Regions from separate parts of the Nitrincola sp. genome, predicted to be linked through region 1. Evidence: predicted binding sites of a transcription regulator. Region 1 holds the regulator's gene; the other holds the start of a gene.
The links. The regulator LexA, encoded in region 1, represses DNA repair genes until DNA is damaged. The targets are predictions, from matches to a motif close to TACTGTNTANNTANACAGTA.
Positions count from the first base shown of each region.

Region 1 (4,217 bases):
CAAGCCGCCAGCACCCGACTGGGTTTTGGGGTCAAAAAGACCATGATGATGGCGCAGCGTTTGTATGAAGCTGGTTACATCACCTACATGCGTACCGACTCAACCAACTTGAGCGAGGAAGCTGTTGCGACCTGCCGTGACTATATTCTGGATCAGTTTGGTGAGCGTTACTTGCCGGAGCAGCCGATACGTTACAGCAGCAAAGAGGGCGCACAGGAAGCACATGAGGCGATACGTCCCTCGGATGTCAATCAAACCGCCGATACCCTTAGTGGTATGGAGTCTGATGCTGAGCGCCTGTATGACCTGATTCGGCGGCAATTCCTGGCCTGTCAGATGACGCCAGCACTCTATACCAGTACCCGGATTACCGTGCGTGCCAGTGATTTTGAGTTGGCCGTGAAAGGGCGGATTCTGCGTTTTGACGGTTATACACGGGTATTGCCAGCGCGTGGCAAGAATGATGAAGACGTGATTCTGCCGGACCTGAAAGAGGGCGATACGCTATCGCTGCAGGGACTGGAACCAAAGCAGCACTTTACCCGTCCGTCTCCACGCTATACCGAGGCCAGCCTGGTCAAAGAGTTGGAAAAGCGCGGCATCGGCCGGCCGTCAACCTATGCGGCGATTATTTCCACCATTCAGGATCGCGGTTATGTCGAGGTTCAAGGACGGCGTTTCTATGCCTGTAAAATGGGCGATATAGTGACAGAGCGCCTGAGTGAAAGCTTTTCTGACCTGATGGATTACAGCTTTACCGCACGCATGGAAGAATATCTGGATGAGGTTGCCCGTGGTGATCTGGATTGGAAAGCCTTGCTTGACAAGTTCTATAAGGATTTTGTACAGGATTTGGAACAGGCGCAGGATCCGGAAGAAGGTATGCGTCCCAATGCACCTACACCGACTGATATCGATTGCCCGGATTGCGGGCGCAAGATGATGATCCGTACCGGTAGCACGGGGGTGTTTCTGGGTTGTTCTGGCTATTCACTGCCGCCCAAAGAGCGCTGCAAGTGCACCATCAACCTGATTTCTGGTGATGAGGTAGTCAGTGCGGATGCCGATGAGGAGGCCGAATCACGCATACTGCGTAACAAGCACCGTTGTAAACTTTGCGGCACAGCTATGGACTCCTACCTGCTGGATGAAAAACGCAAGCTGCATATCTGTGGTAATAATCCGGACTGTGCTGGCTTTGAGGTGGAGCAGGGTAGCTTCAGGATCAAAGGCTATGACGGCCCGACCATTGAGTGTGATAAATGCGGTTCTGATATGCAGCTGAAAACTGGCCGCTTCGGTAAGTTTTTTGGTTGCACCAATTCAGAATGTAAAAATACCCGCAAGCTTTTGCGTAGTGGTGAAGCGGCGCCGCCTAAAATGGACCCGGTGGCCATGCCGGAACTACAGTGTGAAAAGGTGGATGATACCTACGTACTGAGAGATGGTGCCAGCGGCTTGTTTTTGGCAGCCAGTCAGTTCCCGAAAAAGCGTGAAACACGTGCGCCACTGGTCAGTGAACTGTTACCGCATAAAGCTGAAATAGATCCAAAGTATCACTTTTTGCTAACCGCACCCGTTCAGGATGATGAAGGTAATCCGACCATTGTACGCTATAGCCGGAAAACCAAAGAACAGTATGTGATGACTGAAAAAGAGGGTAAGGCGACCGGTTGGCGTGCTTTCTACGACCGAGGAAACTGGACAGTCGAGCAAGCTAAAAAGCGTGTGTCTAAATCCTGATTTACCGATAGTTTGAGAGCAAAAGTCCCAGAGCAAGCCCTGGAGGGGTTGAAATGAGTGAAGTCTACCTGGCCCGTACTAACCAGAAACTGAATTTTGCCAGATTGCATCTGGACGCGCTGAAAAATGCCCAGAATTCATCAGCCTGGAGTAAACATGCGTTAATTGAGTCCTATCAGGAATCGGTATTGTTTCATCTGGCGTCTACATACAGCGCGCTGTTGCGCGAGGTAGCTGAGCGTTACAGTGTGGAAACAGAGAGTATTGTTGGCTTGCCAGATTTGGCGTTAGGCTTTGAAAAAGCCGGGTTTGAGTCGCCAGAGTTGAACCAGTTACAAGAGCTGGAATCACGTCAGGACAGCTGGTTACATAAGTTGCTTCGAGCCTATGCGGCCTGCTGGGTAGCTGTAGACAGACAGCAAAACTCAACAGTGTCTTCGAGTCTTTCAGAAATTCATGTGATGCAGGTGAATCCGGATCATGCCGAAGATCAGGATGTGTATAGCGAATATCAAGCCTGGTTGGACAGTATGCGCAAATTAGTCGATAGGCTCAGAGAGGGTATGCAAGAGTGGTGAGCACTCCTGCATACTGATTTTATTATTTAGCTCTGCTGGCGAATCACACCTACACCGAGGCCCTCGATGATTAGCTCGTCTTGGGTCAGGTCCAGCTCAATCGGACTGAACTCTTCGTTTTCAGCGATAAGGCTGACTTTACTGCCTTGACGCTGAAAACGCTTAACAGTGACTTCATCACCGATTCTGGCGACCACAACCTGACCATTGCGTATTTCCTGGGTCTGGTGCACCGCCAATAAATCACCGTCCATAATGCCGATATTCTTCATACTCATGCCACGCACGCGCAGCAGATAATCTGCCGGAGGATGAAAAAAATCCGGGGCGATATTACAGCGCTCTTCGATATGTTCCAACGCCAGAATCGGAGAACCTGCTGCTACAGAGCCAACCAGAGGGAGACCGGTTTCTTCCGGATCATTGATCGGTTCATCCGGCAGGCGTATGCCTCGGGAGGTATGCTGAATCATCTCTATCGCACCTTTTCGCTGCAAAGCTTTAAGATGCTCTTCTGCCGCATTGGCCGATTTGAAACCCAGCTCCCGTGCGATTTCGGCGCGCGTAGGTGGATAGCCGGTGGATTCAATATGACGACGAATGCAGTCAAGTACTTGTGATTGACGCGCTGTAAGTTTCATTTTATAACCTGTTTTTGTGTACAGTAACTGCATTTTTGTACAGTATTGTGGCTACGTCAAGTCTGTTGTGTCTGATTGATGTAGTTTTTGATAAAATAGATGGCTGAAATGACAGAGGATCTCCGCTTGCTGGAAGCGTCGCTTAAGAAAGAAATACAAACAGCCTATAGTCGCTTTCTCGATAGCCGTGGGTTGAAAGCCCGTCCGGCACAAAAGCAGATGATTGCTGCTGTTGCTCGGGTGCTGGGGGCTATCCGTGCGGATGAGAAAGGCAAGCGGTTGGGTGAGTCCCACCTTGTGGCTGTGGAGGCGGGTACAGGAACCGGCAAAACCATCGCTTATCTGCTGGCGGCGCTACCCATTGCCAAGCAACGGGGTCTGAAACTGATTGTATCCACCGCCACCGTCGCCCTGCAGGAGCAGCTCACCGACAAGGATCTACCTGAGTTGGAGACCCATGCCGGAATGAGCTTTAGCTACAGCCTGGCCAAAGGGCGTGGGCGCTACCTCTGTCTGAATAAAGCCGAACAACTGCTGGATGATCAGGCGTCGCAGGGACAAATAGCGCTCTATGAAGATGAACAGGCACGGGTTGTTGAGCCGGGTGTGGTGAATGCGGTCAAAGGGTTAATGCAACAATACGCCGAGGGTAAATGGGATGGTGATCGTGACCGACTGGATGCGGTGCCCTCCGATGAAACCTGGGGGCATCTGACCAGCGACCATATGCAGTGCAGCAACCGTCGCTGCATCAACTTCAGTGTCTGTCCCTTTTACCGTGCACGTGAACAGATGGGCGATGCGGATCTGATCATCGCCAATCATGACCTGGTTCTGGCCGACCTTTCTCTCGGCGGGGGAGCGATTTTGCCGGAGCCTTCATCATCTTTGTATATTTTTGATGAAGGACATCATCTTGCCGATAAAGCGGGCGGTCACTTTTCCTACAGTCTGCGCTTGAATACCGCGCTACGTCTGATCGGTGGAATGGAGAAAAAACTGCAGCAGTTTGCCGGGCAGTGTTCGTCGGCCTACCTGGATGACCTGGTAGTCAAACTGCATCAACCTATCGCTGACTTGCTGCTGGCACTAAATGGCATGAAAGATCTGGCTGAAGCGCTGCAATTTCAGGATGATCGGGGCCGTACCCCGAGGGTGCGTTTTGCCGGAGGGCGTCAGCCTGAGTCCTGGTTGTCGCCAGCGAATGAAACCGCCCAGTGCAGTCAGCGTATCCTGATGCAGTTGGAACAGCTGG
Region 1 covers NZ_JBLXDN010000003.1:93,620-97,836, forward strand. Annotated here, with positions in the region: gene topA (type I DNA topoisomerase) at 1-1,743, shown strand, start outside; gene ACN0R1_RS03915 (DUF6586 family protein) at 1,797-2,321, shown strand; gene lexA (transcriptional repressor LexA) at 2,348-2,962, opposite strand; gene dinG (ATP-dependent DNA helicase DinG) at 3,071-4,217, shown strand, end outside.

Region 2 (4,217 bases), on a different contig from region 1:
TCAAATCCTGATCCGATGGCCGAATACGCCCACCGGTTAACAGGGTTTCAATATTCGGGTTGTGGCACAGCGTCATGGCGGCATTGAGGTTATTGGTGATGACCTGCAATCCAGGATGATCCAGCAATGCCAGTGCAACCTGTTGTGGCGTGGTGCCGATACCAATAAAAATCGTCGCACCTTCCGGCAGTAAATCCGCCACCTTACTGCCGATGGCACGTTTGGCCTCAAGATTGATCACCTGACGACTCTGGAAGGACAGGTTGCGGTTATGAAACGGTAGCCTGATACCGCCATGTACCCGCTGCACCAGCCCCTGATCGCTCAGTTCATTCAGATCCTTGCGGATCGTCTGCACCGAGACATTGAAGGAATCCGTCAGCTCCTGGCTGGAAAGATGCCCACCCGCCTGCTTCAACCAGGCCAGAATTTTTGTTTGACGCTCAGATAACAGCATTGAATACCTTCGAACGAACTTTAATTAATCTTCGCTTCTATTGAAAAAGTGAATTTAAGTTTCGAACGAGAGTGTATGCCGGAAATATTTCACCCTGGTGACGTAAATATGATGAATTAATGAAATGACAGAAAGGGGGGAGCAGAAAAGGGGTCAGTACCCTTTTATTTTTGAATAAAAGGGTACTGACCCCTTTTCTGCTTTTCCGCTTTAGAAGAACAAATCACCCTGGAGGGAAGGTGGGCGGAAGTCGCGGGTATTCAGGCCTTGTTCGGTGTTGCCTTGCAGACCCAGGCGGCGGCTGGCTTTGGTGAAGCGTTGCGCTATCAGTTCGGCGAAAACGCCTTCACCACTAAAGCGTTTACCAAATTCGGCATGGTTGGTTTTTCCGCCACGACATTGGCGCATCAGGCTCATGACCTTGTTGGCACGATCCGGGTAATGGGCTTCCAACCAGGACTCAAACAGCGGGGCGACTTCCAAGGGCAAACGCAGCAGCATCCAGTTAGCGGTTCTTGCACCTGCCTCGCTGACGGCTGCTAAGATCTGCTCGATTTCATGATCGGTTAATCCCGGAATAATCGGTGATACCAGGGTGCCCACGGGAATGCCCGCGGCACTGAGTTCGCGGATCGCTCTCAGGCGTGCCTGCGGTGAGGCCGCGCGCGGTTCCAGGGTGCGCTTTAACTGCATATCCAGGCTGGTAATACTGATAAACACCCTGACCAGTCGATGCTTCGCCATCTCCGTTAACAGATCCAGATCTCTTAAAACCAGCATACTTTTGGTCACCAGTGTCACCGGGTGGCGGGCTTCGAGTAACAGCTCCAGCAACCGGCGCGTGGTTTTGTATTTAGCTTCAATCGGCTGGTAGCAGTCGGTGTTACCGGACAGGTTGATCGGGCGGCATACATAGCCTGGTTTACACAGCTCTTCGCGCAGGGTTTCGACCAGGCCGGTACGCGCAATCAATTTGGTTTCAAAATCCAGTCCCGGTGACATATCCCAATAGGCATGCGAGGGGCGGGCGTAACAATAGACGCAGCCATGTTCGCAACCCCGATAGGGGTTGATGGAGCGGTCAAATGGCAGGTCGGGGGATGTGTTCCACGACAGTGCTGTTTTGCAGGGTTCATCGCGTATTTCGGTCGCCAGGCTTTGCTGCGTACCCTCCTGCCACCAGCCATCATCCACCGTTTCACTGATTCTGGGTGAAAAGCGGTTGTCGGGATTGTAGGTCGCGCCCCGTCCTCTACGCGCAGCAGCAGATGATTTGTCGGAAGAGGCCATGTGTTCGCTCCAGTATAAAGACTGTATGTATATACAGTATAGTTTGCCTGCTGAAGTTTGAACAGAAAAAAGTAAAAAAGGGGTCAGTACCCTTTTATTCAAAATAAAAGGGTACTGACCCCTTTTTTGTCTTTTTTGATGAAATGATGAAGTGAGGGGTTTTGTATGATGATTTGATTAACCTGATCGGCACAACTTTTTGTGCTTGATGTGATTGAGTCTGTTTTGTCTTCTAGCGTTACGAATAAATTGAATGTAATTACTATAATAAAAACAATAATTTAAGTTAATTATCTGGTTTTATGATCTGAATTTTTCTTTCCTGGCACAGCCCTTGCTTTTACCTGACTGACAATGACGCCATAACAACATAAAAAGTCAGAGGTTGTGCAATGCCCGATTTGCAACTCCATACCAATACCACGCCCAAAGCGCGTTCAAGCTTTGAGCGTCTGACCAAGTATATCCGCGTGCGCAGTGATGCCGGAGCACGTTTCGTCGAATTTGACTTTGCGATTGGAGATCCCTCTTTGTTCGTCGAGTTGATTATGCCGCCTGCCGCTTTTGACGCCTTCTGTAAAAACAACCAGGTCATTCATATGACCGATGAACAGATGGCTGACGTCGATGCTGAACTGCAGAAATGGCGCTATGGCGAAGACACCCTGATGTCCAGGAACCATAACCGATCCGCTTAATAACAATAACGTTTAACCTATGGGTACTGTCTGATGACAATAGAAATCAAAACCTCCACCCTGGAGCCAATCCGCAATACCTTTGCGAATATTGAACGCCGCTTTGGTGATAAGCCAGCTTCACGCTATCAGGAAGCGACCTATGACCTGCAGGCTGAAGCCAACTTTCATTACCGTCCGCTGTGGCAGCCGGAGTATGAGCTGAATGATAAGAGCCGTACCCGGATCGTCATGGAAGACTGGTACGCCTTGAAAGATCCACGTCAGTTTTACTACGGCACGTATGTGCAGAATCGCGCCAAACTGCAGGAAGCCGCTGAGAGCAGTTATGCCTTTTTTGAAAAGCGTAATCTGGCCGAGCACCTGCCCGACGCGGTTAAAAATCTCCTGATTACCTACCTGATTCCACTGCGGCATATCGAACACACCGCCAACCTGAACAATATGTATGGCTGCGCGTTTGGTTATGGCACCGCTATCACTCAGGCACTGCTGTACAACGCCATGGATCGCCTGGGGATTGCCCAGTATCTGTCGCGTATCGGTTTGATTCTGGATAGCAATACCGGTGATTCGCTGATCGAGTCCAAGCAACACTGGATGCAGAATCCGCTGTGGCAGGGGATGCGTGCCCTGTGTGAAGAGATGACCACCGTTGAAGACTGGTTTGAGGTAGTGATCGCGCAAAACCTGGTGGTCGATACGCTGGTATTCAATCTCTTTTATGAGCAGTTGGACGAGAAGCTGAGCAGCATCGGTGGGCGTGATGTCGCCATGCTGACTGAGTTCATGCTGGCCTGGAATAAAGATGTGTCCCGCTGGCTCGACAGTGTGCTGAAAACCATGGCGTCTGAATCAGAGGAAAACCGCGCCTTGTTAGAGGCCTGGTGCCGCGACTGGCGTCAGAAAACCCTGGATGCAATGAGCCCCCTGGTCACCACACTTCTGGATGACGCGGCGCTGAGTCGGGCCGATGCATTGCTGGAATCTCGTTTGCAAAAAATCGGCATCTGCCACTGAGGAGCTTCGCATGTCAAAAGTATATATCGCCCTGCAGGACAATGATGAGTCCCGCTATATCGTTGAAGCGATTGAGGAAGATAACCCGGACGCCACAGTCAATCACATGCCGGCGATGATCCGCATCGAAAACGAAAACAGCCTGGTGATCAAGCGCGCCACGGTTGAAGAGAAGATGGGACGTGACTGGGATGTACAGGAACTGCATCTGAATCTGATTACCCTCGGCGGCAATGTTGACGAAGACGATGAGCAACTTGAGCTGAGCTGGAACTCCTGATCTGGAATGAATAGTCCGGGACAAACAGTCCGGAATTAAAATAATAAGGTATTCAAAATGGCTGCTAAAAAACTCAATCTAAAAGATAAGTACCGTTTGCTAACCCGTGATCTGGACTGGGAATACTCCTATGCCGATCGCAAAAAAGCCTTTCCTTACGAAGAGTTTGAAGGGATTAAAATTACTGACTGGTCAAAATGGGAAGATCCGTTTCGTCTGACAATGGATTCTTACTGGAAGTACCAGGCTGAAAAAGAGAAAAAACTTTACGCTATTTTTGATGCATTTTCGCAGAACAATGGCCACCTGAATGTGACCGATGCGCGTTACATCAATGCGATCAAAATCTTCCTGACCGGCGTGTCACCACTGGAATACCAGGCGTTTCAGGGCTATGCCCATGTAGGTCGTCAGTTTGGTGGGGCGGGAGCGCGCGTGGCCTGTCAGATGCAGTCTATCGATGAGCTGCGTC
Region 2 covers NZ_JBLXDN010000018.1:41,155-45,371, forward strand. Annotated here, with positions in the region: gene ACN0R1_RS13650 (DeoR/GlpR family DNA-binding transcription regulator) at 1-457, opposite strand, end outside; gene ACN0R1_RS13655 (PA0069 family radical SAM protein) at 668-1,747, opposite strand; gene ACN0R1_RS13660 (phenol hydroxylase subunit) at 2,140-2,445, shown strand; gene ACN0R1_RS13665 (aromatic/alkene monooxygenase hydroxylase subunit beta) at 2,479-3,465, shown strand; gene ACN0R1_RS13670 (MmoB/DmpM family protein) at 3,476-3,745, shown strand; gene ACN0R1_RS13675 (aromatic/alkene/methane monooxygenase hydroxylase/oxygenase subunit alpha) at 3,803-4,217, shown strand, end outside.
Region 2: ACN0R1_RS13655 (PA0069 family radical SAM protein) is a predicted target of LexA. The motif match lies at 1,767-1,786, and genes of this name have one in related genera.